4 regions of the Streptomyces sp. NPDC020845 genome follow, and region 3 is predicted to be linked to each of the others. Evidence: predicted binding sites of a transcription regulator. Region 3 holds the regulator's gene; each other region holds the start of a gene.

Region 1 (5,533 bases), on a different contig from region 3:
CGGGCCGAGCAGCGCCGGTACGTCGTCGAGGGTCTTGGAGAGCGAGTTGAGCTGGGTCTGGAAGCCCTGGGTGGCGTCCGCGACCCCGTTCGCGGTGGAGTCGGCGGAGGTGCCCGTCGCGGTCGCCTTGGGGTCGAAGGCGCCGGCGGTCTCGTCCACCGCGCCCGCGTCCACGATCGGCTTGTTGCGGCTGTACGGGTAGGCCGGGTACAGCTCTTCGATCTCCTTGGCGGTCAACCGGTTGGAGGCCAGCGCGCGGTCGACCTCGTCCTGCATATTGCCGCGCAGATCCCACGCCATGGCCTTGAGCCAGGCCACCGAGTCGATCGGGGTCCATTTCTCGGGCTTGTAGTCGTTCTCGAACTCCAGAGCCGCGTACTCGACGGACAGCTCCTTGCCCTGGTGGTCCGCGAGATAGGCGTTGACCCCGTCGGAATAGGCCCGCAGATACTTCTTGGTGGTCGGCGACAGCTTGGTGTCGTACTCCTGCTTCGCGACCCGGTGCCAGCCCAGGGTGCGCAGGAACGCGTCGGTCTCCACCTGTCCGGAGCCGAACATCTCGGAGAGCCTACCGGCCGTCATGTGGCGGCGTACGTCCATCTCCCAGAAGCGGTCCTGGGCCTGGACGAACCCCTGGGCGCGGAAAAGATCCTCAGGGGTGTCGGCGTAGATCTGCGGTATCCCGTAGCCGTCGCGCTTGACCTGTACGGGGCCGGACAGCCCCTTGAGCTGCAGCGATCCCGTGGTCTCCGGGAAGGAGGCACGCACCGTACTGATGCTCCAGTACGTGCCGTATCCGACGCCCCCCACGAGCAGCAGCACGACTGCGATCACGATCAGGCGGGCACGTCGGCCCTTCTTCTTGCCAGAAGGGCCGTTTTTGTTGGCGGGCATCGCTGTCCTTCGGAGGGGCAGGGTGATCCTGGAGTGCTGGAGCAACCATAGGCGCAGCGCTGTCGCCGCCCCTACGCGGAGTCATGACTGGGGCCGCCCACCGGCCACCACCCGCAAAAAATCCATGTCAGCCACCCGCGTCAAGAACCCGTAAAATGTTAGGTAAGGCAATGAAGTTCCGGTCGGTCGGGGAGCCTTCCGGCCGCTCCCGTGAGAAAGGTTCGGCCGCTGACTGTCCACCACCTCAACGAACTCCTCCTGATCTGCTCTCTCGTCCTGCTCGTAGCGGTGGCGGCCGTCAGGGTCTCGACGCGCAGCGGGCTGCCGACCCTGCTCATCTACCTCGGCCTCGGCGTCGCGATCGGGCAGGACGGGATCGGCGTCGTCTTCGAAGACGCCGAGCTCACGCAGGTCCTCGGCTATGCCGCGCTCGTGGTCATCCTGGCCGAGGGCGGCCTCGGCACGAAGTGGCGGGAAATCAAACCCGCCCTCCCCCTCGCCGCGGTGCTGTCCACCATGGGGATCGCGGTGAGCGTCGGGGTCACGGCGGTGGCCGCGCACTATCTGGTCGGGCTCGACTGGCGGCAGGCGCTGATCATCGGCGCGGTGGTGTCGTCCACGGACGCGGCGGCGGTCTTCTCGGTGCTGCGCAAGGTGCCGCTGCCCAGGAGGCTCACGGGCACCCTGGAGGCGGAGTCCGGCTTCAACGACGCCCCGGTGGTGATCCTGGTGGTCGCCTTCTCCGCCCAGGGCGCGATAAGCCCTTGGTACGTGATGCTCGGCGAGATCGCCCTGGAGCTGGCCATCGGCGCCGTGGTGGGGCTGGCGATCGGCTGGCTGGGGGCGTACGGCCTGCGGCATGTGGCGCTGCCCGCCTCGGGCCTCTACCCGATCGCGGTGATGGCGATCGCCGTGATCGCGTACGCGGGCGGGGCACTGGCCCACGGCTCCGGCTTCCTCGCCGTCTACCTGGCCTCGTTGATCTTGGGGAATGCGAAGCTGCCGCACTGGCCGGCCACGCGCGGCTTCGCCGAGGGGCTTGGCTGGATAGCGCAGATCGGGATGTTCGTGCTGCTCGGCTTGCTGGTGACCCCGCACGAGCTGGGCGACGACGTCTGGCCGGCCATCGGCGTCGGAATGGCGCTGACCATGGTGGCCCGGCCGCTCTCGGTGCTGGTCAGCGCGGCGCCCTTCCGGATTCCGTGGCGGGAGAAGGCGCTGCTGTCATGGGCGGGGCTGCGCGGCGCGGTGCCGATCGTGCTCGCCACCATCCCGATGGTCTCGAACGTGCCCGACAGCCGCCGCGTCTTCAACATCGTCTTCGTGCTGGTGATCGTCTACACCCTGGTCCAGGGCCCGACGCTGCCCTGGGTCGCGCGCCGGCTGCGCCTGGGCGAGGAGGAGGCCGCGGCGGACCTCGGCATCGAGTCGGCGCCGCTGGAGCGGCTGCGCGGGCATCTGCTGTCGCTGTCGATCCCCAAGGACTCCAGGATGCACGGCGTGGAGATCGGCGAGCTGCGGCTGCCGACGGGGGCCGCGGTCACCCTGGTCGTACGGGACGGGAAGAGCTTTGTGCCGCAGCCCTCGACCGTGCTGCGGCGCGGCGACGAGCTGCTGGTCGTGGCCACGGACCCGGTGCGGGACGCGGCGGAGGAGCGGCTGCGGGCGGTGGGCCGGGGCGGCAAGCTGGCGGGCTGGCTGGGCACGAGAGGCGAGTGACGGGGCGGGCTGCGCGGCCGCCGGGCCGGGGCGCGTGGCCAAGCGGTCGGGCCGTGTGGCTGCCGGGCCGGGCCGCGTGGCCTGGGTCACCGTATGGCCCGCCGCAGTGGACTGGCGGGCCGGAATACTGCACTATGGAGCGTCGTTAGCACTCATTGAGTGAGAGTGCCAGGAGGAGTAAGTGCCGACCTATCAGTACCAGTGCACCGAGTGTGGCCAGGGCCTCGAGGCGGTGCAGAAGTTCACCGACGACGCGCTCACCGAGTGCCCCAACTGCAAGGGACGCCTGAAGAAGGTGTTCTCGGCGGTCGGCATCGTCTTCAAGGGCTCGGGCTTCTACCGGAACGACAGCCGCGGCTCCTCGTCCAGCAGCACGAGCGGCGGCTCGTCCAAGTCGACGCCCGCGAAGAGCGAGGGCTCTTCGTCCTCCTCCTCGGACACGTCTTCGTCGTCGTCGAGTTCTTCGTCGGGCTCGGGCTCGTCGTCGAGTTCTTCGTCGTCCACGTCGAGCAGCACCTCGTCGGCCGCCTGACGCGCGACCGTCTCAATCGCATACGACATCCCGCCGCTCTCCCTTGAGGGAGAGCGGCGGGATGTCGTATGCGCGGACGGCGCTGGCTAGGGTGATCGCATGGCGGAGACCACCAGCAGCACGTATGCGGAGATGGCGGAGATAGGGGTCATCGGCGGGTCGGGGTTCTACTCCTTCCTCGACAACGTGACCGAGATCACTGTCGAGACCCCCTATGGCGCACCGAGCGATTCGCTCTTCCTCGGCGAGGTCGCCGGGCGGAAGGTCGCCTTCCTCCCGCGCCACGGCCGTAAGCACCACCTGCCCCCGCACCGGATCAACTACCGCGCCAACCTGTGGGCGCTGCGCTCGGTCGGCGTGCGGCAGATCTTCGGCCCGTGCGCGGTGGGCGGGCTGCGGCCAGAGTACGGACCGGGCACGCTGCTGGTGCCGGACCAGTTGGTGGACCGTACGAAGGGCCGCGTCCAGACCTATTTCGACGGCGAGGCGCTGCCGGACGGGCGGGTGCCGAACGTGGTGCACACCACCTTCGCCGATCCGTACTGCCCGACAGGGCGGCAGATCGCGGTGGCGGCGGCACGTGGGCGCGACTGGGAGCCGGTGGACGGCGGCACGCTGTGCGTGATCGAGGGGCCGCGCTTCTCCACCCGGGCCGAGTCTCGGTGGCATGCGGCGCAGGGGTGGTCGGTGGTCGGCATGACAGGGCATCCGGAAGCGGTGCTGGCCCGTGAACTGGAGCTCTGCTACACGTCGTTGACGCTGGTCACGGACCTGGACGCGGGGGCGGAGACGGGCGAGGGGGTCTCGCACGGGGAAGTGCTGCGGGTGTTCGGGGAGAACCTGGAGCGGCTGCGCGACGTGCTGTTCGACGCTGTGGGCGCACTGCCGGCCACCGAGGCGCGGGACTGTCTGTGCGCGCATGGGCACGACGGCTGGGACCTGGGGATCGAACTGCCGTAGCGGACGGCGGACTTACCCGCAGGGGTGACGGAGTTATCCACAGCCTGGGGGTTGTGCACAGGCTCCAGCGGGATCCGGCGAGGACGGGCATCGTGAAGGGGCCAGAAGCTCCCGACCTCTCACGACAGGCGGTGATTGCCGTGTCCGACCCGTTCCTTCACTCTGCATCCCCTTCACCCTCCTCGCCCCCTCTATCGCCTCCATCCCTTCCGCCCCTTCCGTCCTCTCTATCGCCTGTTCCATCCCTCTCCTCACCTTCGGCGTCTTCGCCCGCATCCCGGCCCCGCTCGGCTCCGTCCTGGGCCGATCGGTCCCGTCGCACTCCCCCGACGTGCGCGGTGCCGCGGTTCGGCCCGGTGCGGGTGAGCCGAGGCGGAGATCGGCTGCGGCGCGCGTTACGGCGGCGACGGCGCTCGATGGCGGCGGGTCTGGCGATGAGCGCGGCCGCGCTGGCTGCCGCCGCGCCCTCCGGCGGCTCCGACCCGCGTCCGGCGGCGTCGTCGCCACCGGACGACGGCCGACGCGAGCCGCCTCCGGCCGTGGTGTCCGCGCCGGTGCGGATCGCCGACGCGGCGTCCGTACGGCTGCTGCGCCCCGGCGACCGAGTGGATGTGCTGGCCGCCCCGGGGTCCGATCAGGCCCGTGGCCCGGCCACCGCGCATGTGGTCGCTCGTGGCGCGCGGGTGACCGATGTGCCGCGGCCGGGGCGTGTGGCGGCGGCGGACGTCGAGACCGGAGATCTCGGACCGGCGGGTGGCGGAGCGCTGGTGGTGCTCGCGGTGCCGCGGCCGACCGCGGCGGCCCTGGCCGGTGCGGAGGCCACATCGAGGTTGGCGGTGGCGCTGTGCCGCTCTTGACCGTAGGTTGCGGAGCCGTCCGCTCCAGAATCGGTGCGGCAAGAGAGAGGCAAAGGGTTGAGCGAGGAAAAGAAGAGCGTCATGGAGGGCTTCAAGGCTTTCCTGATGCGTGGCAACGTCATCGATCTGGCTGTCGCGGTCGTGGTCGGAGCCGCGTTCACGAGTGTCGTGAACTCCATAGTGAAGGGCCTGATCAATCCGGTCGTCGGCGCCTTCGGCACCAAGGACCTGGAGAAGTACCGCTCCTGCCTGGAGGCCCCCTGCGAGGCGAACGCCGCGGGCGAGGTCACCAAGGGCATCCCCATCCTCTGGGGGACCGTGCTGAGCGCCGTGCTCACCTTCCTGATCACGGCAGCGGTGGTGTACTTCCTGATGGTGCTGCCGATGTCGCGCTATCTGGCGCGGAAGGCCGCCAAGGAGCGGCAGGAAGAGGAGAAGCAGGCCGAGACGGAGAGCGCCGAGATCGCGCTGCTCCGCGAGATAAGGGACGAGCTGATCGCGCAGCGCGGCAGCCGATCGAGCACCTGAGCCCTCGGGGTTCCAGAGCTCAGAGGTGGTGGGGCGGCTTCTC
Region 2 (5,533 bases), on a different contig from region 3:
TCTGCAGCAGCCCCGGGATGTGGATGAGTCCGACTACGCGCAGGCTCACCGCGTAGTACTCCATTTCGGCCAGGTCGAGTCCGCCGGTGGCGATCAGGCCCCGGTACTCCTCCCACCAACCGCCCTTGCGCTCATGGGTCATGGCGGCGAGGGCGTCGATGTACGCGGTGTCCGGGCAGGCGTAGATGGCGGCGAGGGTGCGTACCCGCTCCTCGCTCACCCCGAACCGGGCCAGCTCCAGATTGGTGATGTGGGTCCGGTTGATGCCGAGCCGGTCGGCGGCCTCCTGGATGCTGAGGCCCGCGTCCTCCCGCATCCTGCGCAGCTCGGTGCCCAACCGCTGTTGCCGGGCGGTTGGGGCGCTCCTGGGTGGCATGTTCCTCCCATACGTGTCACCCTCGCGGGCTATTTGTCGGGGAAATTCAACGAATCCGTAGCACTTGTTTGCAGCGCTGTCCTACGGTAGGTGGTGTCGCCGCTACGAAGCGTTGATCATCGTAACGGTACGCGCACCAACGGCCCCGTCGCAGGGAGTTGACGTTGACATTGGGACCCGACCACGAGCCTGACGACAGTCCTGCGGGCAGTTCGCCCTCCCCGGGCCCCGAAGAGCCGTACGTGTACACGCTGCAGAGCACCCGCCGGGCCACCTCACCCAAGATCTGCCGGGATTTCGTCGCCTGCGTACTGAACTCCGTGGGCCATGAAGACCTCGTCGAGACCGCGACCGCCTGCACCTCGGAGCTGGCCACCAACGCCTATCTGCACGCCGAGGGCGACTCCCTGATGCTGCGCGTGATGATCGAGCAGCCGCGGCTGCGCATCAGCGTGTACGACGCGAGCAGCGAGCTCCCCACCGGTGCGTATCTCCCGGAGGGCGACCGGATGTACGGGCGCGGCCTGGGGGTGGTCGCGGCGCTGGCCGACGAGTGGGGGACGGCGGACGGGGACCCGGCGGGGATGTACGCCAAGGGCGTCTGGTTCGAGCTGCGGACGAGGGGCGGGGGCGCGACGCCCTAGACCTGCGCCGGGTGTCCCAGCAGCATCGTCGGGGCGCCGCCGACCCGGGTCAGGAAGACCGTGCAGGAATTCACCCCTTCGAGGCGGAGCTTCTTCCGCAGTTCCTCCGGCTCGACCGCCGAGCCCCGCTTCTTCACCGTCAGGACGCCGACCTTCCGCTCGCGCAGCAGAGCCTTGAGCTTCTTGAGGTTGAAGGGCAGCACATCCGTGATCTCGTACGCGTGGGCGTACGGCGTCGGGCGCAGATCGTCCGCCGTGACGTAGGCGATGGTCGGGTCGATGAGGCGGCCGCCGATCCGGGCGGCGACGTCCGCGACCAGGTGCGCGCGGATCACCGCGCCGTCCGGCTCGTACAGCCAGCGGCCGACCGGCCCCGGCTCGGGGTCCGGCAGCAGCGGGGTGCCGAGGAGGGAGTGGCGGTTCGGGAGCAGCGTGGCGCGGCGCATGCCCGGTCGGGCGGTGCCGAACCACAGCAGGGCCTCCTTCACATCGCCGTGGTCCGAGATCCACTCGGCCTCGGCGTCCTCGGGGACCGCCTCGTGCGGGATGCCCGGGGCGACCTTGAGGGCCGCGTGCGGGGCCGTACGGGCGGCCTGGACGGCCCAGGACAGCGGCGGGGAGTACGCCTCGGGATCGAAGACGCGGCCGCGCCCGCCACGCCGGGCGGGGTCCACGAAGACCGCGTCGTATCCGGAGGTGTCGGTCTCGGTGACGTCCGCGTGGCGCACCTCGATGAGCTCGGCCAGGCCCAGGGCCTCGGCGTTGGCCCGGACCACCGCGCAGGTCAGCGGGTCCCGGTCGACGGCCAGGACGGGGATGCCCGCGCGGGCGAACGCGACCGCGTCGCCGCCGATGCCGCAGCACAGGTCGGCCACGCGGCGCACGCCGAGCTCGACGAAGCGGTCGGCGCGGTAGGCGGCGACGGAGGCGCGGGTGGCCTGTTCCACGCCGTTGGGCGTGAAGTACATGCGGTGGGCGTCGCCGGCGCCGAACTTCGCGGCCGCGCGCTGCCTCAGCCGCGCCTGGGTGAGGGCCGCCGAGACCAGGCCCGCGGGGTGGGCGCGGCGCAGCCGGGTCGCCGTGGCGAGCTCTCGCGCCGGGTCGTAGTCCTGGAGCTCGCGGAGCAGTGCCTGCCCTTCGTCGCGGAGCAGTGAGTCGAAGGCGTCAACGTCCACGTCGCCCATTCTCCTCGCTCCAGCGAGCGCGTTCGCGACACCCGGCTGAAGATCGCTTATGTGATGATGATCAAGAATGGCCTTACTGGCCTTTCAAGGTGTTTCGTATTGGTCGCGGCCGCGGCTCTGCTCGCGGGCTGCTCGGATGTCGACGGAGCCGGTGCCGGGACCGCGCGGGTGGACAAGGGCTCGGGCGCCGCATCGTCTTCGCCGTCCTTCACGTCGTCGTCCGGGTCGGGGACCCACGCCCCAGGCGCGGGCCACGACTCGCCCCATGTGTCGGACTCGGGCTCCGGTTCCGGCCTGCCCTCGCCCTCCGCCGCGGCTCCGGACGGCTACCACCGCTGGGGGCTCGACGGGCCGCTGGAGACGGCGCCGCCGCCCTCGGCCAAACCGGCCCTCGTACCGCCGGCCGCGGGCGCGCCCGCCGGGCCGCCGATCATCGACCGTGTGCCGACCCGTGAACCGGTCGTCTTCGTGACCATCGACGACGGCGCCGAGAAGGACCCGGCCTTTCTGCAGCAGGCCCATGACCTGGGGCTGCCGTTCACCGGCTTTCTGACGGACGACGTGGTGGCCGGCGACTACGGCTACTTCGACAAGCTGCGCCGGCTCGGCAACGGGATGCAGAACCACACGCTCACCCATCCGAGGCTGCCCGATCTGGAGTACGAGCATCAGGTCTACGAGATCTGCGGCCAGCAGGAGACCCTCACCCGCCAGTTCGGCACCCGGCCGTATCTCTTCCGCCCGCCGTACGGGGCGGTCGACGACGACACCGTGCGCGCGGCGGCGACCTGCGGGGTGCGGGCGCTCGTGATGTGGTCGGCCGAGATGAAGGCCGGCGGTCTTGAGTACGCGGCCGGCGACCGGCTGCACTCCGGCGACATCATCCTGGCCCACTTCCGCGGCCCCGCCCAGCAGGAGGGGCGGACGATGACCGATGTGATGACCTCGCTGCTGCGGGAGATCCAGTCGCAGGGCTTCGCCGTGGCGCGGCTGGAGGACTATCTCTGAGGGACGTCCGCGGGCCGCCTGAGGGGCACTGCCGGGGCACCTGAGGGGCACTGCCGGGGCGCCTGAGGGGTGCCTGAGGGGCGCCGCGTCACCCCGCCGCTTTGGCACTCTGGTTGACTGAGTGCTAACCGCGTCATAATGTCGTGGCTGGCACTCGGCATCGATGAGTGCCAAACACAGCGACGGGCAGGTCCGGCACCCGCGACGACGGATCCACCTGGTCGCCACCTCAGACAGTTAACCCCGTGAGATCTCCGAAGGGGGAGGTCGGATCGTGACGACCGCCAGCTCCAAGGTTGCCATCAAGCCGCTCGAGGACCGCATTGTGGTCCAGCCGCTCGACGCCGAGCAGACCACGGCTTCTGGCCTGGTTATCCCGGACACTGCCAAGGAGAAGCCCCAGGAGGGCGTCGTCCTGGCCGTGGGCCCGGGCCGCTTCGAGGACGGCAACCGTCTCCCGCTCGACGTCTCCGTCGGCGACGTCGTGCTCTACAGCAAGTACGGCGGTACCGAGGTGAAGTACAACGGCGAGGAGTACCTCGTCCTCTCGGCTCGCGACGTCCTCGCGATCATCGAGAAGTAAGTCACCGAAGTTTTGCCTGTGAGCCGCGCCCCGGTGCCCCTGTCCCATACCGGGGCCGGGGCGCGGTTCGTTCGAGAGGACATACGCAACCCATGGCGAAGATCCTGAAGTTTGACGAGGACGCCCGTCGCGCCCTCGAGCGCGGCGTCAACAAGCTCGCCGACACCGTCAAGGTGACGATCGGCCCCAAGGGCCGCAACGTCGTCATCGACAAGAAGTTCGGCGCTCCGACCATCACCAACGACGGTGTCACCATCGCCCGTGAGGTCGAGGTCGAGGACCCGTACGAGAACCTGGGCGCCCAGCTCGTCAAGGAGGTGGCGACCAAGACCAACGACATCGCGGGTGACGGCACCACCACCGCCACCGTGCTGGCCCAGGCGCTGGTCCGCGAGGGCCTGCGGAACGTGGCCGCAGGCGCCTCCCCGGCCGCCCTGAAGAAGGGCATCGACGCGGCCGTCAAGGCGGTCTCGGACGAGCTGCTGGCCACCGCCCGCCCGATCGACGAGAAGTCCGACATCGCCGCCGTCGCCGCGCTGTCCGCCCAGGACAAGCAGGTCGGCGAGCTCATCGCCGAGGCGATGGACAAGGTCGGCAAGGACGGTGTGATCACCGTCGAGGAGTCCAACACCTTCGGCCTGGAGCTCGACTTCACCGAGGGCATGGCCTTCGACAAGGGCTACCTGTCTCCGTACATGGTCACCGACCAGGAGCGCATGGAGGCCGTTCTCGAGGACCCGTACATCCTGATCCACCAGGGCAAGATCGCCTCGATCCAGGACCTGCTGCCGCTGCTGGAGAAGGTCATCCAGGGTGGCAGCAAGCCGCTGCTGATCATCGCCGAGGACGTGGAGGGCGAGGCCCTGTCCACCCTCGTCGTCAACAAGATCCGCGGCACCTTCAACGCCGTCGCGGTGAAGGCCCCCGGCTTCGGCGACCGCCGCAAGGCGATGCTCGGCGACATGGCCGCCCTCACCGGCGCCACCGTCGTCGCCGAGGAGGTCGGCCTCAAGCTCGACCAGGTCGGCCTGGACGTGCTGGGCACCGCCCGCCGCGTGACCGTCACCAAGGACGACACCACCATCGTCGACGGCGGCGGCAAGTCCGAGGACGTCACCGGCCGGATCGCCCAGATCAAGGCCGAGATCGAGGCCACGGACTCCGACTGGGACCGCGAGAAGCTGCAGGAGCGGCTGGCCAAGCTGGCCGGCGGCGTCTGCGTGATCCGGGTCGGCGCCGCCACCGAGGTGGAGCTCAAGGAGAAGAAGCACCGTCTGGAGGACGCCATCTCCGCGACCCGCGCCGCGGTCGAGGAGGGCATCGTCTCCGGTGGTGGCTCCGCGCTCGTCCACGCCGTCAAGGTGCTGGAGGACAACCTCGGCAAGGAGGGCGACGAGGCCACCGGTGTCGCGGTCGTCCGCCGCGCCGCGGTCGAGCCGCTGCGCTGGATCGCCGAGAACGCGGGCCTTGAGGGCTACGTCATCACCTCCAAGGTGGCCGAGCTCGAGAAGGGCCACGGCTACAACGCGGCCACCGACGAGTACGGCGACCTGGTGAAGGCCGGCGTCATCGACCCGGTCAAGGTCACCCGCTCCGCCCTGGAGAACGCGGCGTCCATCGCCTCCCTGCTGCTCACCACCGAGACGCTGGTGGTCGAGAAGCCGGCCGAGGAGGAGCCGGAGGCCGCGGGCCACGGCCACGGTCACTCGCACTGACGCGCCCACCGCGCACTCCACGC
Region 3 (5,533 bases):
GCTGCGGGCGGCCGGGTTCAACCGGGTGTCGTTCGGGATGCAGAGCGCCCGGCAGCACGTTCTGCGGATACTGGACCGCACGCACACCCCGGGCCGCCCCGAGGCGTGCGTGGCCGAGGCGCGGGCGGCCGGATTCGACCATGTGAACCTGGACCTGATCTACGGCACGCCGGGGGAGAGCGACGAGGACTGGCGCGCCTCGCTGGAGGCCGCGCTGGGCGCCGGGCCCGACCATGTGTCGGCGTACGCGCTGATCGTCGAGGAGGGCACCCAGCTCGCCCGGCGGATCCGGCGCGGCGAGGTGCCGATGACCGACGACGATGTGCACGCCGACCGGTATCTCATCGCGGAGGAGATGCTGTCGGCGGCCGGGTTCCGCTGGTACGAGGTGTCGAACTGGGCCACGTCGGACGCCGGCCGGTGCCGCCACAACGAGCTGTACTGGCGCGGCGCGGACTGGTGGGGCGCCGGCCCCGGCGCGCACAGCCATGTGGGCGGTGTGCGCTGGTGGAACGTGAAGCACCCCGGCGCCTACGCGCAGGCCCTGAGCGAGGGCCGGTCCCCGGGGGCTGGCCGCGAGGTGCTGACCGACGAGGAGCGCCGGGTGGAGCGGATCCTGCTGGAGCTGCGGCTCGCGGAGGGCTGCCCGCTGGACCTGCTGGCCCCGGCGGGCGCCGCCGCGGCGGCCCGGGCCATGGCGGACGGCCTGCTGGAGCCGGAGCCGTACGGCGCGGGCCGGGCGGTGCTCACCCTGCGAGGGCGGCTGCTGGCCGACGCGGTGGTGCGCGATCTGGTGGACTGACCCCTGATCCGAGGTGCCCGCCTGATCCGAGGCCCGGAGGACGACCCGACGCGCTCGCCCGACCCGAGGCCCTGACCTGGCGCCCGGACGACCGACCCGGCACCCCGACAGGCCCACAGCCCCACAGGCCCCCTACGGCCCGGCCGGGCCGCCCACGGTCACATGGTCGATCAGCTCCTCCACCCGCCCCAGCAGGGCCGGCTCCAGGTCCTTGTACGAGCGGACCGAGGACAGGATCCGCTGCCAGGCGGCCCCCGTGTTCTCGGGCCACCCCAGCGCCCGGCAGACACCCGTCTTCCAGTCCTGGCCGCGCGGCACCGTCGGCCAGGACGGAATGCCGACCGAGGAGGGCTTCACGGCCTCCCATACGTCGATATAGGGGTGTCCGACGATCAGTACGTGCTCGCCGGTGACCTCGGCCGCGATACGGGACTCCTTGGTGCCCGGGACCAGATGGTCGACCAGCACGCCGAGGCGGGCGTCGGGGCCGGGGGAGAAGTCGCGGACGATCGCGGGCAGGTCGTCGATCCCCTCCAGGTACTCCACGACCACGCCCTCGATGCGCAGATCGTCCCCCCACACCCGCTCGACGAGCTCCGCGTCATGGCGCCCCTCCACATAGATGCGCCCCGCGCGGGCGACGCGCGCGCGGGGCTGGGGGAGGGCGAGGGAGCCGGAGGCCGTGCGGCGCGGGCCCGTGGGGGCGGCGGCGCGGGGGCGTACCAGGGTGACGACGCGGCCCTCCAGAAGGAAGCTGCGCGGCTCCATGGGGAAGACCCGATGTTTACCGAAACGGTCTTCCAGAGTCACCGTGGGGCCCTGCGCGGTCTTCTCGCAGCGGATCACGGCGCCACAGAACCCGGTGGTGACCTCCTCGACGACCAGGTCGGGCTCGGCGGGCACCTCGGGCGCGGGCGCCTGGCGCTTCCAGGGCGGGGTCAGGTCCGGGTCGTACTGTCGCATCCGCATGACCCTAGCGCCGTGCCGCCGACCTCAGGAGGACACGCCGAAACGAGCCGTGAGTTCAGCGGCCGAAACGAGCCGCGAGTTCATCGCGCTGCGCCCGGACGAAACGGGCGTCCACGGCGGCGCCGTGCCCCGGGACGTACACCGCGTCCTCACCGCCGAGGGCGAGCAGCCGGTCCAGGGCGGCGGGCCACTGGCCGGGCATCGCGTCGGCGCCCGCCTGGGGCGGCCCCGACTCCTCGACCAGATCGCCGCAGAAGACCACCTCGGGCTCGCCCGGGGCCCGGCCGGGGACGAGGACGGCCAGGTCGTGGGCGGTGTGGCCGGGGCCCACGTTCGCCAGCAGGACGGGCCGGTCGCCCAGGTCCAGGGTGAGCTCGCCGCACACCAGGTGGTGCGGGCGTACCAGATGGTCGGCGGCCCCGGCGGCGGCGCCGGGGTCCACGCCGTGCCGCACCGCGTCGTCGCGCAGCGCGTCCCGTTCGCGGCGCAGCAGCTCGTCGAGCCCGGCGGCCCCGTACACCTCGCAGCCCGCGAAGGCGGCGGTGCCGAAGACATGATCGAAGTGGGGATGGGTGAGGGCGATGTGGGTGGGCCGGCGGCCGAAGAGCCGGGTGACCTCGCGCCGAACCCACGCGCCCTCGGCCAGGTCGGCGCCGGTGTCGACGACCAGGACGCCGGTTCGGCCGGCGATCGCGCCGACGGTCGCGTCCCAGCCGGGCAGACGGCACCGGACGACGGACGGCGCGAGATCTTCCCAGCGCGCCTCTTCCCAACGGGTGTCCATACGGAGACGCTAGCTCCAGTGGTGGCAAAGCGGCGGCTCTTGCCCCGGCCACGGCACCCCGCCGTACACTGGCTGAGGGGTTCTGGCACTCGTGACCATTGAGTGCCAGGGGGAATACCTGATGAGACGGCTGGACTGGAGGTGCGCGCGGTGCTCAGCGAACGCAGACTCGAGGTACTGCGTGCGATCGTCCAGGACTATGTGGGCACGGAGGAGCCGGTCGGCTCCAAGGCGCTCACCGAGCGGCACCGGCTGGGCGTCTCCCCGGCCACGGTGCGCAACGACATGGCGGCTCTGGAGGACGAGGGCTATATCGCCCAGCCGCACACGAGCGCCGGGCGCATTCCCACGGACAAGGGCTACCGGCTGTTCGTCGACAGGCTGGCCGGGGTGAAGCCCCTGTCCACGCCGGAGCGGCGGGCCATCCAGAACTTCCTGGACAGCGCCGTGGACCTGGACGACGTGGTGGGCCGTACGGTCCGGCTGCTCGCGCAGCTGACCCGGCAGGTGGCGGTGGTGCAGTACCCCTCGCTGACCCGCTCGACGGTCCGCCATGTGGAGCTGCTGGCGATGAGCCCGGCGCGGGTGATGCTGGTGCTGATCACCGACACCGGGCGGGTCGAGCAGCGCATGGTGGACTGTCCGGCGCCCGTGAGCGAGGAGTCGCTCGCGGACCTGCGGGCCAGGCTGAACAGCCGGGTCGTGGGTCGGCGGTTCGCGGATGTGCCGCAGCTGGTGCAGGACCTGCCCGAGTCCTTCGAGCAGGAGGACCGGGGCGCCGTCTCGACGGTTCTGGCCACCTTGCTGGAGACGCTGGTCGAAGAGACCGAGGAGCGGCTGATGATCGGCGGCACCGCCAATCTCACCCGCTTCGCGCATGATTTCCCCCTGACGATCCGGCCCGTGCTCGAAGCGCTTGAGGAGCAGGTCGTGCTGCTCAAGTTGCTGGGCGAGGCGAAGGACTCGGGCATGACCGTACGGATCGGTCATGAGAATGCTCACGAGGGCCTGAATTCCACTTCGGTCGTGGCAGTCGGCTACGGTTCGGGCGACGAGGCGGTCGCCAAACTCGGCGTGGTCGGACCGACCCGCATGGACTACCCCGGAACGATGGGAGCGGTACGCGCAGTGGCACGTTACGTCGGACAGATCCTGGCGGAGTCGTAAGTGGCGACGGACTACTACGCAGTCCTGGGCGTGCGGCGTGATGCCTCGCAGGACGAGATCAAGAAGGCATTTCGCCGGCTCGCCCGTGAGCTGCATCCGGATGTGAATCCGGATCCCAAGACCCAAGAGCGGTTCAAGGAGATCAACGCCGCCTACGAGGTCTTGTCCGATCCCCAGAAGAAGCAGGTCTACGACCTGGGCGGAGACCCGTTGTCCGCCGCGGGCGGCGGCGGGGGCGGCGCAGGCGGCTTCGGCGCCGGCTTCGGCAACTTCTCCGACATCATGGACGCCTTCTTCGGCACCGCGTCCCAGCGCGGCCCGCGGTCCAGGACCCGGCGCGGCCAGGACGCCATGATCCGCCTCGATATCGAGCTGACTGAGGCGGCCTTCGGGACCACCAAGGACATCCAGGTCGACACCGCGGTCGTCTGTACGACGTGCAGCGGCGAGGGCGCGGCGCCCGGCACCACGGCGCAGACCTGTGACATGTGCCGCGGCCGGGGCGAGGTGTCCCAGGTGACGCGGTCCTTCCTCGGCCAGGTCATGACCTCCCGGCCGTGCCCGCAGTGCCAGGGCTTCGGCACCGTGGTGCCGACCCCGTGCCCGGAGTGCGCGGGCGACGGGCGGATCCGCTCGCGCCGGACGCTGACCGTGAAGATCCCGGCCGGTGTGGACAACGGCACCCGGATCCAGCTCGCCGGTGAGGGCGAGGTCGGCCCGGGCGGCGGCCCGGCGGGCGATCTGTACGTGGAGATCCACGAACTGCCGCATCCGGTCTTCCAGCGCCGGGGCGACGATCTGCACTGCACGGTGACCATCCCGATGACGGCGGCGTCCCTGGGCACCAAGGTGCCCCTGGACACGCTCGACGGCCGGGAGGAGGTCGACATCCGGCCCGGCACCCAGTCCGGCCAGTCGATCCCGCTCCACCAGCGCGGCGTCACCCACCTGCGCGGCGGCGGCCGAGGCGATCTGATCGTCCACGTCGAGGTGCAGACCCCGTCCAAGCTCGACCCGGAGCAGGAGGAGCTGCTGCGGCGGCTGGCCAAGCTGCGGGGCGAGGAGCGGCCGACGGGCGAATTCAAGCCAGGGCAGCAGGGGTTGTTCTCGCGGCTGAAGGATGCGTTCAACGGACGGTAGGCCGCCTCAGCGGGCCTGAGGCGGCCCTGAGCGGCACCGAGCCGAGTACGGATTCACGCGGAGGACATGACACGATGTCGCCATGTCCTCCGCGTTGACCGATCTCTTTCGGTACCCGATCGTGCAGGCCCCGATGGCGGGTGGGGCCTCCTGCCCGCAGTTGGCCGCCACCGTCTCCGAGGCCGGTGGCCTCGGGTTCCTCGCCGCCGGCTACAAGACGCCGGAGGCGATGTACGAGGAGATCAAGCAGCTGCGGGGGCAGACCGCCCGGCCCTTCGGCGTGAACCTGTTCATGCCGCAGCCGCTCACCGCCGACCCGGCCGCCGTGGAGGTCTACCGGGAGCAGCTGGCCGGGGAGGCGGCCTGGTACGACACCCCGCTGGGCGACCCCGACGCGGGCTCCGACGACGCGTACGACGCCAAGCTGGCGATACTCCTCGACGACCCGGTCCCGGTCGTCTCGTTCACCTTCGGCTGCCCCGCCCGCGCCGTGCTCGATGCCTTCGGGAAGGTCGGGACGCGGACGGTGGTGACCGTGACCTCGCCCGCCGAGGCGCAGGCCGCCCAGTGGGCGGGCGCCGACGCCGTATGCGTGCAGGGTGTCGAGGCGGGCGGCCACCAGGGCACCCACCGCGACGACCCGCGCGCCGACGGGACGGGTGCCGGGCTCG
Region 4 (5,533 bases), on a different contig from region 3:
AGCTCGCCCAGGAAGAGCAGCAGTGCCTGGCCGACACCGCCGCCGGGCTGGACACCAGCCAGCTCGAAGCGGCCGTCGCCGCGCTCTCCACCGCCCGCCGGATCGATGTCTACGGCGTCGGCGCCTCCAGCCTGGTCGGCCAGGACCTGGTCCAGAAGCTGCTGCGCATTGGCCTGATAGCGCATGCCCACGCCGACCCGCACCTCGCGGTCACCAACGCCGTGCAGCTGCACTCCGGCGACGTCGCGCTCGCGATCACCCATTCGGGCCGTACCACCGACGTCATCGAGCCCCTGCGCGTCGCCTTCGAGCACGGAGCCACCACCGTCGCGATCACCGGCCGCCCCGACGGTGAGGTCGCGCAGTACGCGGATTTCGTGCTCACCACGTCCACCGCCCGCGAGAGCGAGCTGCGCCCGGCCGCGATGTCCAGCCGCACCAGTCAACTTCTCGTCGTGGACTGCCTCTTCATAGGTGTGGCGCAGCGTACGTACGAGGCGGCCGCGCCCGCGCTGGCGGCCTCGTACGAAGCGCTCGCCCACCGGCATGACCCCCGGCCCGGCCCCCGCTGACCGAGCGTCGACCGAGTCGGGACACCCCCCGTATCGGCGGGGCCCCATTCCGGCGGGCCCCGTCACCACCCCGTACCGGAAAGAGCCGCTTCGTCATGACTTCCGCCGCTGAACAGGAACAGCTGCGCGCCCAGCTGGACACGCTCACCACCGAGGCGTTCCGCCCCGAGCTCGCCGAGATCGACCGGCTGGAGACCATCGAGATCGCCCGCATCATGAACGGCGAGGACGCGGCCGTGCCCGCGGCCGTCGCCACCCAGCTCCCGCGGATCGCCGCCGCGATCGACGCCATCGCCGAGCGCATGGCCCGCGGCGGCCGGCTGATCTACGCGGGCGCGGGCACCGCCGGGCGGCTCGGCGTACTCGACGCCAGCGAGTGCCCGCCCACCTTCAATACGGACCCGGACCGGGTCGTCGGGCTGATCGCGGGCGGGCCCGCCGCCATGGTGACCTCCATCGAGGGCGCCGAGGACAGCAAGGAGCTGGCCGCCGCCGACCTCGACGCGCTGGGTGTCGGCGCCGACGACACCGTCGTCGGCGTCTCCGCCTCCGGCCGCACCCCGTACGCGGTCGGCGCGGTCGAGCACGCACGCCGGCTCGGGGCGCTCAGCGTCGGGCTGTCGTGCAACGCGGGCTCGGCGCTCGCGGCGGCGGCCGAGCACGGTATCGAGGTCGTGGTCGGGCCGGAGCTGCTGACCGGCTCCACCCGGCTGAAGGCGGGCACGGCCCAGAAGCTCGTGCTCAACATGGTCTCGACCATCACCATGATCCGGCTGGGCAAGACCTACGGAAATCTGATGGTCGATGTGCGCGCCTCGAACGAGAAGCTTCGCGCGCGTTCGCGCCGTATCGTCTCCCTGGCCACCGGCGCCCCCGACCCGCAGATCGAGGCCGCGCTGGCCGCCAGCGACGGGGAGACGAAGCACGCCATCCTGGCCATCCTCGGCGGGGTCGACGCCCCCACCGCCACCCGGCTGCTGAGCGAGTCGGACGGCCATCTGCGCGCGGCCCTGGAGGCCGCGCAGGCGTAAGAACCGCATACAGCAACGCCGTCGGGGCGGCACCCTGGGAGAGGGTGCCGCCCCGACGTACCCGATGTTCCGGGCGGACAGCCGATCGACGTGAAGTCGTCGATCAGAAGTCCATGTCACCGCCCGGCATACCGCCCGGAGCGCCCGCCGCGGCGGCCTTCTCCGGCTTGTCGGCGATGACGGCCTCGGTGGTCAGGAACAGCGCGGCGATCGACGCGGCGTTCTGCAGCGCGGAGCGCGTGACCTTGGCCGGGTCGATGATGCCCTCGGCGATCAGGTCGACGTACTCGCCGGTCGCGGCGTTCAGGCCGTGGCCCGGGGTCAGGTTGCGCACCTTCTCCACCACGACGCCGCCCTCGAGGCCGGCGTTGACCGCGATCTGCTTGAGCGGGGCCTCGAGCGCCAGACGCACGGCCTGGGCGCCGGTGGCCTCGTCGCCGTCCAGCTCCAGCTTGTCGAAGACCGAGACGGTCTGGAGCAGGGCCACGCCACCACCGGCGACGATGCCCTCCTCGACGGCGGCCTTGGCGTTGCGCACCGCGTCCTCGATGCGGTGCTTGCGCTCCTTGAGCTCGACCTCGGTGGCGGCACCGGCCTTGATGACGGCCACGCCGCCGGCCAGCTTCGCCAGGCGCTCCTGGAGCTTCTCGCGGTCGTAGTCCGAGTCCGAGGACTCGATCTCGGCGCGGATCTGGTTGACGCGGCCCTGCACCTGGTCGGTGTCGCCGGCGCCGTCCACGATGGTGGTCTCGTCCTTGGTGACGGTCACCTTGCGGGCACGGCCGAGCAGGTCGACGCCCGCGTTCTCCAGCTTGAGGCCGACCTCCTCGGAGATGACGGTGCCACCGGTGAGGATGGCGATGTCGCCGAGCATGGCCTTGCGGCGGTCACCGAAGCCCGGGGCCTTGACGGCGACGGACTTGAAGGTGCCACGGATCTTGTTGACGACCAGGGTCGCCAGGGCCTCGCCCTCGATGTCCTCGGCGATGATCAGCAGCGGCTTGCCCGACTGCATGACCTTCTCCAGCAGCGGGAGGAGGTCCTTCACGCTGCTGATCTTCGAGTTGACGATCAGGATGTACGGGTCGTCGAGCGACGCCTCCATACGCTCCATGTCGGTGGCGAAGTACGGGGAGATGTAGCCCTTGTCGAAGCGCATGCCCTCGGTGAGCTCGAGCTCGAGCCCGAAGGTCTGCGACTCCTCGACGGTGATGACGCCTTCCTTGCCGACCTTGTCCATCGCCTCGGCGATGAGCTCGCCGATCTGGGTGTCGGCGGCGGAGATGGAGGCGGTGGAGGCGATCTGCTCCTTGGTCTCCACGTCCTTGGCCTGCTCGAGCAGCTGGGCGGAGACGGCCTCGACGGCCTTCTCGATGCCGCGCTTGAGGGCCATCGGGTTGGCGCCCGCGGCAACGTTCCGCAGGCCCTCCTTGACCAGCGCCTGGGCGAGGACGGTCGCGGTCGTCGTGCCGTCACCGGCGACGTCGTCCGTCTTCTTCGCGACCTCCTTGACCAGCTCGGCGCCGATCTTCTCGTACGGGTCCTCGAGCTCGATCTCCTTGGCGATGGACACACCATCGTTGGTGATCGTGGGGGCGCCCCACTTCTTCTCGAGGACGACGTTGCGACCCTTGGGGCCGAGGGTGACCTTGACGGCGTCGGCGAGCTGGTTCATCCCGCGCTCGAGGCCGCGCCGCGCCTCCTCGTCGAACGCGATGATCTTGGCCATGTGAAGTGGTCCTCCCAAGACGGGGTGGATTGCTCCGGACCGCGCCTGGCGCCCGCGACGGACGGTCTGTCTGCCTTGCGGTTCCTTGCCCCGCACGGTCCGACGGACCTCACCGACCCGATCCTTCTGTCACTCTCACTCTCAGAGTGCTAACGCCAATGATTAGCACTCGACCCCTTAGAGTGCAAGCGCCCAAAGGGCTACGGCGAAGGACTCGCTGGTCATGGGCGTGGGACAAGCCGACGACGGTGATCGTCTGCGGTCACGTCAAAGGGCCCGCTACCCCTGGGGGTACGGGCCCTTTGAACAGTCCAGTCAGCTGCCTCGCGTCGGCGCGCTTCAGCCAACAGCCACGCGGACCATGTCCGCCTGCGGCCCCTTCTGACCCTGCGAGATCTCGAACTCGACCCGCTGGCCTTCCTCGAGGGTGCGGTAGCCGTCCATCTGGATCGCGCTGTAGTGGACGAACACGTCCGCACCACCGTCGACCGCGATGAAGCCGTACCCCTTCTCCGCGTTGAACCACTTGACGGTGCCCTGAGCCATTCCTAACTCCCCTATTGCTGGCCCTTGCGCAGGACCGCACTCCGCGGACCCGGGTCAGACCTCACCCCCCGAGTCGAGGGGGGTGTGCGCCGGAACGCGTCGACCGCCGCTGAATGTATCTGTCCAACTGCCCTGTGCAACAGGTCAATCGGACGAGAATTCTGGCGACGGTCGAACGGTAATAAGTGGCAAATTCACGTGAATTCGGGGCAAGCCGGGTCGGACATAAGGGATTAACCCGGCAATTCACGCGCACACTTCACGCACAAGTTGACGAGTTCTCATATGCGGCCGACGAGGCGCCGACGCTAGGGGATCCCCTCAACTGTATCGCGATTCAAGACACGGAATCGCCCCGTCCGTTTCTATCAGGACGGGGCGATTCCGTTTAACCCGGGGTTATGGATTCCGTTTAAGCCGCGGTCAGGGCGGGGTCAGAACCGGCTCAGCAGCCGCCCGCGACCGCCGGAATGATCGAGACACCGGCGCCGTCCGGGGTCGCCGTCTCCAGGCCCTCCGCGAAGCGCACATCGTCGTCATTGACGTAGACATTCACGAAACGGCGCAGCTTGCCGGTGTCGTCCAGAACGCGGGCCGCGATGCCCTGGTGGTTGCGGTCCAGGTCCGTCAGGACCTCGGCAAGGGTCGCCCCCTCGGCACTGACCTCGGCCTGCCCGCCGGTGTAGGTGCGGAGGATGGTGGGGATCCGGACATTGACGCTCATGCGGGTTTCACCTTCTGTGGGAAGTGCTGCGGGAAGCGAGGGCGAATTCGAGGGGCGAATTCAAGCCAGCTGGTATGAGCCGAGCCAATTCAGCCCAGACCAGCCTCGCGGAACGCGTCGAGACTCGGGCGGATCACCGCCGTGGGCCCAGTCGTCGGAGCGACCGCGTCAAGCGTCTTGAGGCCGTCTCCGGTGTTGAGCACGACGGTGGTGAGGGTGGGGTCCAGCACCCCGTTCTCGAGCAGCTTCTTCGCCACGCCCAGGGTCACCCCGCCCGCGGTCTCCGCGAAGATCCCCTCCGTACGGGCCAGCAGCTTGATCGCGTCGACGACCTGCTCGTCGTTCACGTCCTCCACCGCCCCGCCCGTGCGGCGCGCGATGTCCAGCACATACGGCCCGTCCGCCGGGTTGCCGATGGCCAGCGACTTGGCGATGGTGTTCGGCTTCTGCGGCCGCACCACGTCATGGCCGGCCTTGAAGGCGGTGGAGACCGGGGAGCAGCCCTCGGCCTGGGCGCCGAAGATCTTGTACGGCTTGTCCTCGACGAGGCCGAGCGCGATGAGCTCCTTCAGCCCCTTGTCGATCTTTGTGAGCTGCGAGCCGGACGCGATCGGGATGACCAGCTGGTCCGGCAGCCGCCAGCCGAGCTGTTCGCAGATCTCGTACGCGAGGGTCTTGGACCCCTCCGCGTAGTACGGGCGGAGGTTGACGTTGACAAAGCCCCAGCCCTCGCCCGCCGGGTCGCCGATCAGCTCGCTGCAGAAGCGGTTGACGTCGTCGTACGTGCCCTCGATGGCGACCAGGTCGCCGCCGTAGATGGCGGCCATGACGACCTTGCCCTGCTCCAGGTCGTGCGGGATGAAGGTGCAGGAGCGCAGGCCCGCGCGGGCGGCCGCGGCGCCGACCGCGCCCGCGAGGTTGCCGGTGGAGG

What was found. The regulator HrcA, encoded in region 3, represses chaperone genes, less so after heat shock. The targets are predictions, from matches to a motif close to TTNGCACTCNGNNNNNCNGAGTGCNAA.
Positions count from the first base shown of each region.
Region 1: the regulator HrcA is predicted to act here: its motif matches at 2,759-2,785, upstream of ACH4U7_RS13745 (FmdB family zinc ribbon protein).
Region 2: the regulator HrcA is predicted to act here: its motif matches at 3,314-3,340, upstream of groES (co-chaperone GroES).
Region 4: the regulator HrcA is predicted to act here: its motif matches at 3,459-3,485, upstream of groL (chaperonin GroEL).

Region 1 covers NZ_JBIRSJ010000005.1:170,157-175,689, forward strand. Annotated here, with positions in the region: gene ACH4U7_RS13735 (penicillin acylase family protein) at 1-894, opposite strand, end outside; gene ACH4U7_RS13740 (potassium/proton antiporter) at 1,105-2,613, shown strand; gene ACH4U7_RS13745 (FmdB family zinc ribbon protein) at 2,795-3,145, shown strand; gene ACH4U7_RS13750 (S-methyl-5'-thioadenosine phosphorylase) at 3,245-4,105, shown strand; gene ACH4U7_RS13755 (RcpC/CpaB family pilus assembly protein) at 4,522-4,962, shown strand; gene mscL (large conductance mechanosensitive channel protein MscL) at 5,020-5,490, shown strand; gene ACH4U7_RS13765 (hypothetical protein) at 5,510-5,533, opposite strand, start outside.
Region 2 covers NZ_JBIRSJ010000005.1:390,208-395,740, reverse strand. Annotated here, with positions in the region: gene ACH4U7_RS14760 (Scr1 family TA system antitoxin-like transcriptional regulator) at 1-376, opposite strand, end outside; gene ACH4U7_RS14755 (ATP-binding protein) at 541-1,020, shown strand; gene ACH4U7_RS14750 (SAM-dependent methyltransferase) at 1,017-2,204, opposite strand; gene ACH4U7_RS14745 (polysaccharide deacetylase family protein) at 2,304-3,212, shown strand; gene groES (co-chaperone GroES) at 3,487-3,795, shown strand; gene groL (chaperonin GroEL) at 3,888-5,510, shown strand.
Region 3 covers NZ_JBIRSJ010000007.1:143,896-149,428, reverse strand. Annotated here, with positions in the region: gene hemW (radical SAM family heme chaperone HemW) at 1-802, shown strand, start outside; gene ACH4U7_RS19275 (DUF3097 domain-containing protein) at 935-1,765, opposite strand; gene ACH4U7_RS19270 (MBL fold metallo-hydrolase) at 1,827-2,555, opposite strand; gene hrcA (heat-inducible transcriptional repressor HrcA) at 2,706-3,722, shown strand; gene dnaJ (molecular chaperone DnaJ) at 3,723-4,862, shown strand; gene ACH4U7_RS19255 (nitronate monooxygenase) at 4,945-5,533, shown strand, end outside.
Region 4 covers NZ_JBIRSJ010000009.1:188,720-194,252, reverse strand. Annotated here, with positions in the region: gene ACH4U7_RS24480 (MurR/RpiR family transcriptional regulator) at 1-572, shown strand, start outside; gene murQ (N-acetylmuramic acid 6-phosphate etherase) at 668-1,603, shown strand; gene groL (chaperonin GroEL) at 1,707-3,332, opposite strand; gene ACH4U7_RS24465 (cold-shock protein) at 3,672-3,878, opposite strand; gene ACH4U7_RS24460 (MoaD/ThiS family protein) at 4,324-4,602, opposite strand; gene thrC (threonine synthase) at 4,692-5,533, opposite strand, start outside.